2 regions of the Bacillus sp. SCT118 genome follow, and region 2 is predicted to be linked to the other one. Evidence: predicted binding sites of a transcription regulator. Region 2 holds the regulator's gene; the other holds the start of a gene.
What was found. The regulator LexA, encoded in region 2, represses DNA repair genes until DNA is damaged. The targets are predictions, from matches to a motif close to CGAACATATGTTCG.

Region 1 (7,596 bases), 800 kb from region 2:
GAAAAAATCACCAGCCACCAGCTGATCAGAACCTTCCAAACAAACATTTTTTCCATGTTTTACTTAACAAAGGCAGTGCTGCCTCATTTAAAAAAAGGGAGCTCTATTATTAATACCGCTTCAATTACCGCCTATAAAGGCAATAAAACGCTGATTGATTATTCAGCGACAAAAGGCGCGATCGTTACGTTTACAAGGTCTCTTTCCCAGTCGCTTGTTCAGCAGGGCATACGGGTCAATGCAGTGGCACCGGGTCCCATTTGGACACCGCTTATCCCGGCCAGCTTTGCCGCAAAAGACGTGGAAGTGTTTGGTTCAGACGTGCCGATGGAACGCCCGGGACAGCCGGTCGAAGTGGCGCCAAGCTATCTATACCTTGCCAGCGACGATTCCACATACGTCACAGGACAGACGATTCACGTCAATGGCGGAACAATTGTGAACGGATAATAAAAAGCCAATCCTTGAAGGATTGGCTTATTCGCTCTGCTTGAGCGCTGCATATTCTTTAGAGAGCGTAAGAAACGCATCTTTATCTTTTTCGTCCAAGGCTTTGTTAATTTGGTCCGTCAGCATGGCAAGCCGACGGTTATACAAGGATTCATCGAGCACCATTTGAATGTAAATATCCGTCATTGTGACATCGAATTCTTTTGTTTTTTGCGTGTTGCGGGACTTCATGAGCTCAGTGTACGATTTTTTCTCTTTCATAAAGAATCCCCCCAATGCCTTTTTTATAGTATATGGATAACGGTCGAAAAAATCAATAAATTTTTATAATTTTTAGACAACTAATACTTGGCAATCTATCGACATATCCTGCAAAATGCCGTAAACCGGCAAGTCTTATGAAAGTAAAATCGGTTTATTACTAGTAATTTAGTACCATTAAATATCATTAAAAGATGATTTTATCTTAAATGTTAAAAAAACCTGTCGTTTTACAAAAACAGATGATAGATTATTAGTATAAATTTTGCAGAAAAAGGATGGAGGCCATAATATGAGTCAGAAAACAGACGCACCTTTAGAATCGTATGAAGTGAACGGCGCAACAATTGCCGTGCTGCCAGAAGAAATAGACGGCAAAATCTGTTCCAGAATTATTGAAAAAGATTGCGTGTTTTATGTCAACATGAAGCCGCTGCAAATTGTTGACAGAAGCTGCCGATTTTTTGGATCAAGCTATGCGGGAAGAAAAGCAGGAACTTATGAAGTGACAAAAATTTCACACAAGCCGCCAATCATGGTGGACCCTTCGAACCAAATCTTTTTATTCCCTACACTTTCTTCGACAAGACCCCAATGCGGCTGGATTTCCCATGTGCATGTAAAAGAATTCAAAGCGACTGAATTCGACGATACGGAAGTGACGTTTTCGAATGGGAAAACGATGGAGCTGCCGATCTCTTATAATTCGTTCGAGAACCAGGTATACCGAACAGCGTGGCTCAGAACCAAATTCCAAGACAGAATCGACCACAGCGTTCCGAAAAGACAGGAATTTATGCTGTACCCGAAAGAAGAGCGGACGAAGATGATTTATGATTTTATTTTGCGTGAGCTCGGGGAACGGTATTAGAAAAATAGGAAGGAGCTGACCGAACAGGGCAGCTCCTTTCATAAAGCTATGTCGTCGGAATTCCTCCGGTGATGCCATATACCTGAGATGTCACATAGCTTGAATTCTCTGAAGCTAGAAATACATAAACATCGGCCAATTCCACTGGCTGTCCAGCGCGATGTAATGGAGCTGGCGGCGTGCCTTGTCCGAATTTCGGGATGTTTTCCGTCGGCTGTCCGCCGGAAATTTGCAGCGGTGTCCAAATTGGTCCGGGCGCAACTGAATTTACTCTGATGCCTTTGGAAGCAAGCTGTTTTCCCAGTCCGACGGTAAAGCCGATAATGGCGTTTTTCGTTGCTGCGTAATCTAACAGCATCGGGCTTGGATTATAGCCTTCAACTGAGGTAGTTGTGATAATTGAAGCTCCCTCCGGCAAATACGGAAGCGCCGCTTTTACAACCCAGTAAAGGGAAAAGACGTTCACTTCAAATGTTTTATAGATTTGTTCAGTAGGCAGATCTTCGATGTTTTCGACCGCTTGCTGTTTGCCTGCAACGAGCGCTAGCACATCAAGTCCGCCGAGTTCGTGATGCGACTGTTTGACTAGATCTTGGCAAAAGGATTCGTCGCTCAAATCTCCGGGGATCAGCACTGCTTTTCGGCCTTCTGCTTCAATCAGTTCTTTTACCTCTTCAGCATCTGGCTGTTCCTCGGGCAAGTAGTTAATGGCCACATCGGCACCTTCTCTGGCGTAAGCAATCGCGGCAGCGCGGCCGATACCGGAATCGCCGCCCGTGACAAGCGCTTTTCGACCCGTTAGTTTACCTGATCCTTTGTAGCTTTTTTCTCCGCAATCAGGGACAGGCTTCATGTTCTTTTGCAGGCCTGGCGGTTCTTGATATTGTTCGGGAAATTCATCATGAAAAAATGCTTTTATAGGATTCGTAAGATTTGAATCAGACATCAGCAACGCTCCTTTTCTGTTTGGTGTACATTCGTATGTGTACCCCTGAGCATAAGCAGAAAAACATGTGTTGGCAGTTTGAACACTGAAGGACCAAAGAAAACAAGAAAAAACAAAGCCTTCTTCCATATTTATCTTGTCAAATAAGACTATATGAATTATGATAAATTCGAGCTATAAATCAACTAAATATTGGGTATTGGGAGAGTGAATCGTCATGAAAAAAGCGGCGGCGATTTTGCTGTCACTCGGTCTCGTTTTCGGTTTTTCATACGGAGCTGACCATGTGGCGGAAGCCAAAACAAAGGTGAAGGTTTATAAGAACTGCAAGGAGTTAAACAAAGTATACAAAGGCGGAGTGGCCCGCACTTCGAAGGCGAAAAACAAAGGCGGAAAAACAAAGTACAAGCCTTACGTCTCTAAGGACCTTTATGATGCCAATAAAAAGAAAGACCGCGATAAAGATCTTATCGCCTGTGAACGGTAAATAAGAAAAAGCAATCTGGTGTCCAGATTGCTTTTTCTATTGCTTAAGCTGCCTGATCGGCCGCAGCGCTTTTCGCCTTCCTTGTCATAAGGCTGACTGCCATCATGACCGTGATATTCAAAAGCAGGGCGACGATGCCTACATTCAAGTCTTTTGCGGCTTGCGGCAGCGCCGGAAATAAAGTGCCGATGGTCGTTTCCGTCATTGTAATATAAGTAACTGCTCCGACACCTGCAATAATGCCGGCGAAGGCTCCTTGCTTTGTCACCATATTATGCTTGAACAGGCTGAACAAAAGGGCGGGGAATAGCTGTGTGACAAGGCTGTAGCCCATCAAAAGCAACGTAACGATGGTATTCCCGCCTTTGAAGGTAAAATACACCGAAATCAGCGCAATCACCGGCACTAAAAACTTAGCAAGCGCCGATACTTGCAGTTCTGTCGTGCGGGGCGCGATTACCTTGTACACATTTTTTGCAAACAGCGTGGAGGCGGACATTAAGATCATAGACCCTGGCACAAGTGCTGTCAGCAGTCCGGCAGCACCGATAATTCCGACAAACCAAGGGTCAAATGTTTGCAGAGACAGTCTCAAAAGCGACAGATCCCCGTCTGCGCCTTTCAGATCTGGAACTTGCAGGATAGCCGCAAAGCCAACGAAAAGGACGAAGAGCAGGACCAGCTGGTACAAAGGCATGATGATGGCGTTTTTGCGAAAGACTTTTGGATTTTCAGCTGAATACGAGGCGGAAAAGGTGTGAGGCCACATGTAAAACCCGAGCGCTGTCAAGAGTACGGTTGAACTGAACCAGGCCACACTTTGTCCCGATTCGGGGAGCGTAAGAAAGCCAGGCTTTGCCGTTTCAATCTGCTGAAACATGTCTTGAAATCCGCCGTAGTAATGAATTGGCAAATACACACCTAAAAACAGAACGACAACCAGAATCATGATGTCCTTCACAACCGATATCCAGGCAGACCCGTGAATGCCTGAAACCATAACATAAACCGTGATGGAAACAGCGCCGATCCAGATGGCGGCGGTCGGGGTGATTTTGCCGTACGAGGTTTCCGATACAATCAGCCCGAGGCCTTTCAGCTGCAGTACAAGATAGGGAATGAGTGCGGCGATGCCGACCAGTGAAACGAGAATGCCGAGCAGCGGACTGTTGTATTTTTTTGTGAAAAAATCAGACTGCGACATCAGTTTATGCTGTTTCGCGTACGTCCAAACTGCCGGAAGAAGCCAGTAAGAAAGGATGTAGGCCAGACATCCGTAGGCGATGATATAAAAGGCTGGACCGCCTTTTCCGTAGGCCCAGCCGCTGCCGCCGAGAAACGTAAAAGTAGTATAAATTTCGCCTGCCATCAAAAGGAAGACGAAAACAGTTCCGAAGCCGCGCCCTCCGACCGTCCACTGCTCCAGGTTCATGTCTTTTCCTTTTTGGGCGCGTATACCGAGAAAAATACTCAAGAGCAGGACACCGAAAATGATGATGAGTGCTGCATTCATTCTGCTTCCTCCTTTTTATTTTCCTTGTCGAGGACATACACAATCGCCATCAGCGCAGAGGTCAAAAGAGCCCACATCACAATATAGGCAAGAATAAACGGCATGCCGAACACATAGGGGGTCACCTTATTTGCAAAAGGGATGCCGAGTAAGATTCCGATAAAGGGCAAAGCGGCAAGAACGTGAATCAGTTTCATAGAATCCTCCTTCTATTTAGGATTGGGGTGTACAAGCCCAAGCGTACTGAAAATGATGTCGCAGATATGGCAGCACATGTCACTTTTTAGGGTGAAAGGCTGTGGTTCGAATTATAAATAAATTTATTTTGTTTGTATAGTGTGAATTGTCTGAAATTAATGATCTGAATCGCCCGAAGAGGGAACGGGCAGTATGATTCAAAAGGCTCGGAGTCTGTCCGGGGCAAATAGATAGTATGTTAATAATTCGCTGACCTGCTCACGGATTCGCGGATTAAAATAGCGATGGTTTTCTTCATAACCGTCGATGACAAATGTATAGAGCGTAAAGGCTTCATCGCGTTCCGTCTCGCGGATTGCAATTTTTCTTTTCCTCAGTTCTTTTCTGACCTCAATCAAATCCTTTTGTGCTATTTTTAATGATTCGCTGATAAGCTGTTTATAAGGATGCTTCAATTTTAATGTGCTTTCTTCAATTTCGGCGAGATCACGGTTAAAAATCGTAATGGCCATGGGCAAAAAGAGAGCCCGTTCAATTAAATCGTATATTTCTTCCTGCAGATTTGGCATATTGACTCCTTCTTTCTAAGGGAACGTTTGTTCTATTTGTATTCTATATCGGCTGGTGAAATGTTTCAAGACAGAAAAAATCACCAAAACTTTTTAGTTTTCTGCTGATAATGTGTAGAATAAGGATAGACAAACCCGGTAAGGAGTATAAATGTTGGAGCATTTTTTATCCTATTTGACACAAGAACATTTAACTGAATTATTTCAAAGCTATAGGGCTTTCGGTCCGCTCATAGCTGTGCTGCTGCCTTTAATTGAAGCATTTCTCCCGTTTTTGCCGCTGATCGTGTTTGTGGTGGCGAATACGAACTCGTTTGGCTTGTGGGAAGGATTCATCCTGTCTTGGGCGGGATCAACTGCTGGTTCCATTCTCGTATTTTTGATTGTCCGTCAATACGGACAGAGAAAATTGCTTGGATTTATCCGCAGTCATCCGTCTGTAAGAAAGCTGATGTTATGGGTGGAAAGACACGGCTTCGGTCCCATGTTTCTTCTGCTTTGTTTTCCATTTACACCGTCAGCCGCGGTGAATGTTGTTGCCGGTTTGTCAAGGATCGGAACGCGGCCGTTTATTTTGGCGGCAGCCTCGGGGAAGCTTGTCATGATTTTTATGATCAGCTTCATCGGATATGATCTGCACGCGCTGATTACCCAGCCGATTCGAACGGTCATCGCCGTATTGGTGATCACTGTCTTATGGTATGTCGGCAAAAAGGTGGAGCGGTATCTGCATGTAAGAGCCAGTCAGCGTGAGCATGATGGAGGGAGACAGTAACATGAAAAAACGGTTTTGGTTTCTTGCCGGTGTAGTGTCCGTTGTTCTCGCCATCCAGGTTAAAAATGCTGTCTTTATTGATTACAAGGTAGAAGGCGTCAGTATGAATCCGACCTTCCAGGAAGGAAACGAATTGTTGGTCAATAAATTTTCGCATCGATTTAAAACCATCCATCGTTTTGACATCGTCCTTTTTAAAGGCCCTGATCATAAAGTGCTGATTAAACGGGTAATCGGCTTGCCCGGTGAAACGATCAAATATAAAGATGATCAGCTGTATGTGAACGGAAAGCAGGTTGCTGAGCCATTTTTGAAGCATTTGAAATCTGTTTCTGCCGGCAGCCATGTAACGGGTGATTTTTCTTTGAAAGATGTGACGGGAACAAGCAAGGTGCCGAAAGGAAAATATTTTGTCGTTGGAGATAATCGCATATACAGCTTCGACAGCCGGCATTTTGGTCCGATAAGAGAAAAAAATATTGTCGGTGTGATTTCTGATGCCGAATAAAAAGACGCTAATGGAAGAGGCGTCTTTTTGTATGCCGTTTGGAAAAATGTGTTGAAGAAAAATTTGTAAGGAGCTATAATCAATATTGTTACGCGCGTAACAAAAAAAACGGTTGTTTTTTGATTATGAGTTGTTTTTATTAGATTTTGTTCGTTTTGTATGAAACAAAAGGAGTGGTGAATGATGATGAAATATGAAGCAGTGATTATAGGAGGAGGGCCGGTTGGATTTATGCTGGCTTCTGAGCTTGCGATGGCCGGAGTGGGAACATGTGTGATTGAACGGCTTGAAAAACCTGTTCCGCATTCCAAGGCGTTGACGCTGCACCCCCGAACGCTGGAGCTCCTTGAGATGAGAGGGATTTTAGAGCGGTTCGTATCCAAGGGAAGCAAGATACCTTCCGGACATTTTTCAATGCTGGATACCCGTCTGGATTTTTCAGGCTTGGATACGAGCTGTCCTTACACGCTTTTGCTCCCGCAGTCAAAAACAGAAAAGCTTCTTGAAGATCATGCACGAAGCCTGGGAACAGAGGTGTTTCGGGGTGCCGAGGCGCTGGCGGTTACGCAAAACGGGGAAACGGTCCAAACGATCTTTAAGGATCGGGACGGCAGTGTACGGACGATCACAAGCAAGTTTGCCGTTGGGGCAGACGGCGCCGGAAGTACCGTCCGGAAACAGGCGAAAATTGAGTTTCCGGGAACAGACAGCACTGTCACCGCTGCGCTTGGGGATGTGGTGCTCCTTTCTCCGCCGCCGTCAGGCGTGCTGTCCCTTTGCACAAAAGAGGGCGGTGTTATGATTGTTCCGTTATCTTCAGACCGATATCGTGTCGTTGTGATCAGCCCTTATCGCACGCAAACGCCGAAAGATGTGCCTGTGACTGAGGAAGAGCTGAAAGCTGACCTCCTGCGAATTTGCGGAACTGACTTTGGTTTAAGCGACCCTTCGTGGATGTCGCGGTTCGGGAACGCCGCGCGCCAAGCGAAACGGTATCGGGACGGCAGAATCTTTCTTG
Region 2 (7,596 bases):
TTGAGGAATTAAAAAACAATGAAGATCCTTCTGATTACGACGTTGTTACGAAAGAAACCGGAAGCCCTGTTCTTGTTTTAGCTATTCACGGAGGAGGTATTGAAGGCGGGACAAGTGAAGTAGCGAGAGAGCTCAGCAAAGAGTACTCGATGTATTTATTTGAAGGCTTAAAATCGGCAGGAAACTCAGTCCTGCACATTACGAGCACGCACTTTGATGAACCTCGGGCCCTTAAAATGACGGGAAACCATGAATATGTCATTTCATTACACGGGTACGCAGAAGAAGATCAGCAGATCGAAGTCGGCGGTACAGATCGCGTAAGAGCGGCGGATTTAGTTGAGAAATTGCAGCATGCCGGTTTTCCTGCTGTATTGCTCAATACGGACCATCCACATGCGGGCGTTAGTCCGAATAACATTGCAAATAAATCAAAAACAGGTTTAAGTATCCAGATAGAAATGAGCACTGGCTTTCGAAAGTCTTTGTTCGGCATCTTTTCTTTAAAAAGCAGAGCTGTTACTCAAAATGAGAGGTTTTATGAGTTTACAGAAGTAATGTTCCGTTTTCTCAAAAATAGCTACTGAAAAATAGGAGGCGATAAGACAGCCTCCTATTCTTTATGCTTCTCATTCGTTTCGGGAAACAGCTCGTCCGCGGCTTCCGTTTGATACTGCAACGTGTTATCTCTCGCTGACAGTTCATTTCGGAAATTTTCATCAAGTACATTTTTCAGTAAATACCGATGAAAAAAGTATTCAAAAACAGTAAGACAGGCAGCAGAAAGGAGAGCTGCTCCAAATGGTGAGAAATCGTTTCTTGTTTGGGTTAAAACAAATACCCAAAGAATAACGAATGAAAGGCCAAAGTCAGCCAATGAAGCTGTAATATTGTTTGTTCTGGGTAAGACGAGCATGTCACCAGAAAGATAAGAAACAAAACCTAAGAAAAGTGCAATAAACATCACACTTAAAAAGGATGCGTGATAGACTCTGTCCAAAATCACATATAAAAGGGCGAGAGTGAAAGCAATCTTTGAAGCAAGCGCAATGATATGTTTCATTTGACCACCTAAATTGTTATTTTTTGAAGGAAATTCTTGGGCGTAAACAAGTGATAAATAATGCAATTCAAAACCATTCATAATGTCATGTTACTATTTTAAACAGTCCGTTTTTGTTTACACTGGTATTTTTTTCAGCTGTATGAAACTTTCTTATGAAAAAGTCGTATATGTGGATGATCAGCTTTCAAGGGGGGAATGATTTGTGGAGATAAAAGGAATCAATCACTTGCTATTTTCAGTTTCGCATTTGGATACATCGATTGATTTTTATCAAAAAGTGTTTGGTGCAAAGCTATTGGTAAAGGGAAGAACAACTGCATATTTTGATATGAACGGCATCTGGCTAGCTCTTAATGAAGAACCAGACATCCCGAGAAATGACATTAAGCTTTCTTATACCCATATTGCTTTTACAATTGAAGATCATGAATTTGAGGAGGTGTCAGCTAAATTAAAAAGACAACATGTCAATATTTTGCCTGGCAGAGAACGAGATGAACGCGATCGAAAATCAATTTATTTTACCGACCCTGACGGCCACAAATTTGAATTTCATACCGGAACCCTTCAAGACAGGCTTCGATATTACAAACAAGAAAAAACGCATATGCACTTTTATGATGAAACGGCCTTTTGATATCACAACCATATTTCATATAAGGTTAAATTGAAAGAAGGGTGTTGGGGGAGACTTTATGTTTGGGGAAGGTTTCTACCCGACTTGTTCAACGATGCCATATCTTTTGAACTGCACAAGTGATTGGGTGAAGGTGAAATTGAAATACACATTACATTTTATATGAAGAAAGCGAGCTGTTTTAACAGAAATATGAACTAATTAAACTGTGTACTAAATTTTCATTATATTTCAATTGCCTCGCCCCTTAATAAATATGAAACCGCATCCTTCCACGACCTAAAAAATGAAACGTTTTTAAGAAGATAGCGTCTAATATTCTAAACGTTCATATTTTGATAAAAGTTTCCTGAAGGAAAGAAAATTTCTTGACTTCAACAATCTTTTGGTGGATAATTATGGTGTAAACATGATGTTCTTTTTCCTCCTATTCAGGCTCGCACCCAAAAGTCAGGGCGAGCCTGCTTTTTTTGAACAACAAACCCCCTCTCCGTAAAGGAAGAGGGGGTTATTTCATGCATCTGATAGATCAATAGATTAATGGACGGTTCTGAACACGCCAATCACTTTCCCTAGAATGCTGACATTCTGCAAAATGATAGGTTCCATCGTTGGGTTCTCAGGCTGCAAGCGAATGTGGGTATCCTCTTTATAGAATCGTTTTACAGTTGCTTCATCATCTTCTGTCATCGCAACTACAATTTCCCCATTGTTCGCTGTGTTTTGCTGTTTAACGATGACATAGTCCTTATCGAGAATACCGGCATCTATCATACTGTCTCCCATAATCTCCAGCATAAATACATGCTCGTCTGGAGGAACCATGCGGTCAGGGAGCGGAAAATATTCTTCAATATTTTCTACTGCTGTAATAGGAGATCCCGCCGTGACTTTCCCGATGACCGGTACATTAACGACCTGGCTTTGCGGAATGTCTACTTCTTCATCAAGAATTTCTATTGCTCTTGGTTTTGTCGGATCCCGTCTGATCAGTCCTTTTGTTTCCAAGCGGGCCAAATGGCCGTGGACAGTAGAGCTGGACGCAAGCCCGACAGCCTCTCCGATCTCTCTAACGGAAGGCGGATATCCTTTTGATTTAACCTCTGCTTTAATAAAACGGAGGATATCAAGTTGCCTTTTTGATAGCTTCGTCATTTTTCGCACCTCAAAACGTCGATTTTAAGAAGATTATAGCATGATTTTCCTTACAGTACAAACATAGGTTCGAAAAAACAATTGACAGAAACGTTTGTTCGTATATACTGAAATTATAAAAATGCGAACAAACATTCCTGTTGGGGGTTATGATCATGAGTAAAGAATCTATTATTTTTGTCGGTCTGTTCACAGTGATTTTGAGCGCGGTTATCCTTATGCTGTCATATACAAGCAGCGGCCAGGAGCTTAATCAGTATGTTAAAATAGAAGTCCAGCAAGGCGACACACTTTGGTCAATTGCTGATCAGGTAGCAGATACAAAAAAGATAAACAAAAATGATTTTATTGAATGGGTAGCTGATAAAAATCAACTACAGACATCTGATATCCAGCCGGGTGATGAGTTAGTGATCCCATTGAAAAAGAAGCATCAGGATGCATATGAATTGGCAACTGTAAGATAGAGAGGAAAGAGAGATAAAATGAAAGCACTCATTTATGCCCGTGTAAGCACAAATAAAGAACAGCAGGAAACGTCATTAAAGCGGCAGGAGGAGGAGCTTACGGCCATTGCAGCGGAGAACGGCATGGAAGTGGTCAAAGTGATTTCAGAAAAAGCCAGCGGATATGAAATGGATCGGGATGGTGTATTTGAGCTGCTTGATGAGATTAAGAACGCTGGAATTGATGTCATTTTGGTTCAAGACGAGACAAGGCTCGGGCGGGGAAACGCAAAAATCGCACTGCTTCATTGTATTTACAGAGAAGGTGTGAAAGTCTATACAACGGCTCACAGAGGTGAACTGGAGTTATCGGAGGCTGACTCAATGGTCTTGGAAATCGTCAGCATTGTGGAAGAGTATCAGCGAAAGATTCACAACATGAAAATCAGACGGGGAATGAAGCGTGCAGTAAAAAACGGTTTTAAACCGCAAAAAAACTTAAAAAACCAACATGAGAACAGTGGAAAAGAAAAAATAGAGGTGCCAATCTCTGAGATCGTCCGCCTAAGAGCGAATAAACTGACGTTTGCTGAAATCGCGGCTACCCTAAGAGGGTTTGGCTATGATGTCTCTAAAGCAACCGTTCACCGGCGTTTTCAGGAATACATAGAGAATGAAGAGACAGCAGAGTGAATCAGTTGTAAAACTTTTTTTGATCTAGTACTATATAGACAAAATGCAATAAAGGAGTTTAACATGATTTCAAACGCGAAAATTGCCAGAATTAATGAGCTTGCTGCCAAAGCTAAAGCTGGCGTTATTACAGAAGAAGAAAAAGCCGAACAGCAAAAGCTCCGTCAAGAGTACTTGAAAGGTTTTCGTTCTTCTATGAAGAACACGTTAAAAAGTGTGAAAATCATTGACCCAGAAGGCAATGATGTAACACCGGAAAAGCTAAAAAGAGAACAAAGAAATAACAAACTTCACTAATATAAGAGGAATACGGCAATATCGTATTCCTCTTTTGCATATACTATAATCAAAACTCTTATGTGACAAAATTCAACAAGTTTCTCTCAAATTTAAGCTGAAACAGTTGAGAAAAAGTCGTCAGACATTTATGATGTAAGGGTACAACACATAAGGAAGGGGATTTTTATGGATACAATTGAAAAGAAATCAGTTGCTACCATTCGCACACTGTCAATAGACGCTATTGAAAAAGCAAATTCTGGTCACCCAGGGATGCCGATGGGAGCCGCTCCAATGGCATACACGCTGTGGACAAAATTTATGAACGTAAGTCCGGCAAACCCTGGCTGGTTTAACCGTGACCGTTTTGTTTTATCTGCTGGACACGGGTCAGCACTATTATACAGCATGCTTCATTTAAGCGGGTTTGATCTTAGTATTGAAGATCTTAAGGGATTCCGCCAGTGGGGCAGCAAAACACCTGGACACCCGGAATTCGGACATACTGCCGGTGTTGATGCTACAACAGGACCGCTTGGTCAAGGAATTGCCATGGCAGTCGGTATGGCAATTGCTGAACGCCATTTAGCGGAAACATACAACCGCGATTCATTTAACGTAGTCGATCATTATACATACAGTATTTGCGGTGATGGTGATTTAATGGAAGGTATTTCTTCTGAAGCCGCTTCACTCGCAGGCCATCTTCAGCTTGGCCGTCTGATCGTACTATACGATTCTAATGACATCTCTCTTGATGGAGACCTCGACCGTTCATTCTCTGAAAACGTGAAACAGCGTTTTGAAGCAATGAATTGGGAAGTTCTTTATGTTGAGGATGGAAACAATATTGAAGAATTAACAGCGGCTATCGAAAAAGCACGCCAAAATGAAAAGAAACCTACATTAATTGAAGTGAAAACGACAATCGGATTCGGTTCACCTAACCGTGCCGGTACATCCGGTGTTCACGGTGCGCCGCTTGGTAAAGAGGAAAGCAAATTAACAAAAGAAGCTTACGCGTGGACGTATGAAGAAGACTTCTACGTTCCGTCAGAAGTTTATGAGCATTTCGCTGCAGCTGTTAAAGAATCAGGTGAGAAAAAAGAACAAGAATGGAATGCTCAATTCGCTAAATATAAAGAAGTTTATCCTGAACTTGCTGAACAGCTTGAACTGGCAATCAAAGGAGAGCTTCCGAAGGACTGGGATCAAGAGGTTCCTGTGTATGAAAAAGGAAGCAGCCTGGCATCCCGTGCATCTTCCGGTGAAGTTCTCAACGGACTTGCGAAAAAAATTCCTTTCTTTGTCGGAGGTTCTGCTGACCTAGCGGGATCGAACAAAACGACTATTAAAAATGCCGGTGATTTTACAGCGGTTGATTACTCAGGCAAAAACTTCTGGTTTGGTGTACGTGAATTTGCGATGGGTGCAGCCTTAAACGGTATGGCGCTTCATGGCGGTCTTCGTGTATTCGGCGGAACTTTCTTTGTCTTCTCTGATTACCTCCGTCCTGCGGTTCGCCTTGCAGCGTTAATGGGCCTTCCTGTGACATATGTCTTCACACATGACAGTATTGCGGTAGGTGAAGACGGTCCGACGCACGAGCCTGTTGAACAGCTTGCTTCACTCCGTGCGATGCCTAACCTTTCTTTGATCCGTCCAGCAGACGGCAATGAGACAGCAGCAGCATGGAAGCTTGCAGTGCAAAGCACTGACCACCCAACAGCGCTAGTGCTTACACGTCAAAACCTTCCTACCATCGATCAAACATCTGAAGAAGCATTGGCAGGAGTAGAAAAAGGTGCATATGTCGTTTCTAAATCTAAAAACGAAACACCTGACGCTCTTCTCATCGCTTCCGGATCAGAGGTAGGTCTTGCAATTGAAGCGCAGGCTGAATTGGCAAAAGAAAATATCGATGTTTCTGTTGTCAGCATGCCTTCAATGGACCGTTTTGAGAAACAATCTGATGAATACAAAAACGAAGTCCTTCCTGCAGATGTGAAAAAACGTCTTGCAATTGAAATGGGCTCATCATTTGGATGGGGCAAATACACGGGGCTTGAAGGTGACGTTCTCGGCATAGACCGATTCGGTGCATCTGCTCCAGGTGAAACCATCATTAACGAATACGGCTTCTCAGTTCCGAACGTAGTGAATCGAGTTAAGGCATTAATCAATAAGTAAGCTTTTGAAAGAGGATGGGTCAAATCATCCTCTTTTTCTTGTTTATCCGACAAAAATAGTATTGGCTGTTTAACAGTAATAGACAATTCTTTCTTTTCTTCTTTTGTATAATAGAGAGCAAATGAAATGCTGCTGGAAAAGGGGATGAAAAGATGGAACGTCACTACTATACGTACCTGATCAAAGAGGAATTTGCCAATCACTATTTCGGCCGGGAATCGGTTATGTTTGAGCTGTTTCAAGACTATCATTGGACAAGCCTTGAAAAGCAGCAGTATGAAATGACAGAGAAACAGATTCAATATATTACACAACCAATCCCGATTTTACATATGCATCAGCGGTTAAAATTGAATTTAAACAAGACGGATTACAGGCAGCTGGATTATATTTATAGAATAGCTTTGCCGAAAGCAAAAGGCCATGCGACGTTTATGATGAAGGAGCACATGATAGAAATTGTGGCTTCGGGAGATTACGAGGCAGAAACGATATTCTTTGAAGTGTTAAGAAAAGTAAGCCCTTGCTTTTTAGCAATGGATTTCAATTCGAAGCGTTACGGATGGCTAAATCCGGTGAAAGAAAGAAATTTTGTCTAAAACCGAAGAAAAAGAGATGTAAATGTTGTATAATAGCTTTTGGTTTAGTACACTTTAAACTAGACAACATGAAGGAGGAAATAAAATGACTTTATGGGTTGGCATCCTAGTGGGCGTTGTTGCATTGCTCATAGGTGTTGCACTCGGGTTTTTTATTGCTCGTAAATATATGATGAGCTACCTGAAAAAGAATCCGCCTATTAATGAACAAATGTTACGCATGATGATGATGCAAATGGGAATGAAACCTTCTCAAAAGAAAATCAATCAAATGATGAAAGCCATGAATAATCAAACGAAATAATACGTAAAGATTATGATATAGAGAAACATGGTTATAAAATAAAAAACCCTTATACGGGTTTTTTATTTTGCAATCATTCATCACCCGCTACTGCTCGAAGGCGCTGCTTTTGATATTGTATGAGAAGATGGTCAAGCTCCTGACTGAGCTCTATCGTAATATGAGATGTCATTCCGTTCGCCATGACAATTTGCAGCAGCTCTGCTCTTTTTTTTTCAATTTCTTTT

Region 1: a site for LexA is predicted at 5,316-5,329, ahead of ACQVGT_RS15060 (YhjD family protein). Genes of this name have one in related genera too.

What each region holds. Positions count from the first base shown of each region.
Region 1 covers NZ_CP191225.1:2,940,647-2,948,242, reverse strand. The annotation lists gene ACQVGT_RS15095 (SDR family oxidoreductase) at 1-450, shown strand, start outside; gene ACQVGT_RS15090 (IDEAL domain-containing protein) at 478-711, opposite strand; gene comK (competence transcription factor ComK) at 1,004-1,582, shown strand; gene ACQVGT_RS15080 (SDR family oxidoreductase) at 1,629-2,528, opposite strand; gene ACQVGT_RS15075 (excalibur calcium-binding domain-containing protein) at 2,746-3,015, shown strand; gene ACQVGT_RS15070 (sodium:solute symporter family protein) at 3,059-4,528, opposite strand; gene ACQVGT_RS15065 (DUF3311 domain-containing protein) at 4,525-4,725, opposite strand; gene ACQVGT_RS15060 (YhjD family protein) at 4,924-5,295, opposite strand; gene ACQVGT_RS15055 (TVP38/TMEM64 family protein) at 5,447-6,070, shown strand; gene lepB (signal peptidase I) at 6,072-6,578, shown strand; gene ACQVGT_RS15045 (monooxygenase) at 6,759-7,596, shown strand, end outside.
Region 2 covers NZ_CP191225.1:2,138,896-2,146,491, reverse strand. The annotation lists gene pghL (gamma-polyglutamate hydrolase PghL) at 1-587, shown strand, start outside; gene ACQVGT_RS11140 (YndM family protein) at 614-1,063, opposite strand; gene fosB (metallothiol transferase FosB) at 1,269-1,703, shown strand; partial or broken gene ACQVGT_RS11130 (hypothetical protein) at 1,612-1,869, shown strand; gene lexA (transcriptional repressor LexA) at 2,241-2,858, opposite strand; gene yneA (cell division suppressor protein YneA) at 3,008-3,325, shown strand; gene ACQVGT_RS11115 (YneB family resolvase-like protein) at 3,344-3,997, shown strand; gene ACQVGT_RS11110 (DUF896 domain-containing protein) at 4,061-4,294, shown strand; gene tkt (transketolase) at 4,463-6,466, shown strand; gene sirA (sporulation inhibitor of replication protein SirA) at 6,619-7,065, shown strand; gene ACQVGT_RS11095 (YneF family protein) at 7,151-7,369, shown strand; gene ynzD (aspartyl-phosphate phosphatase YnzD) at 7,443-7,596, opposite strand, start outside.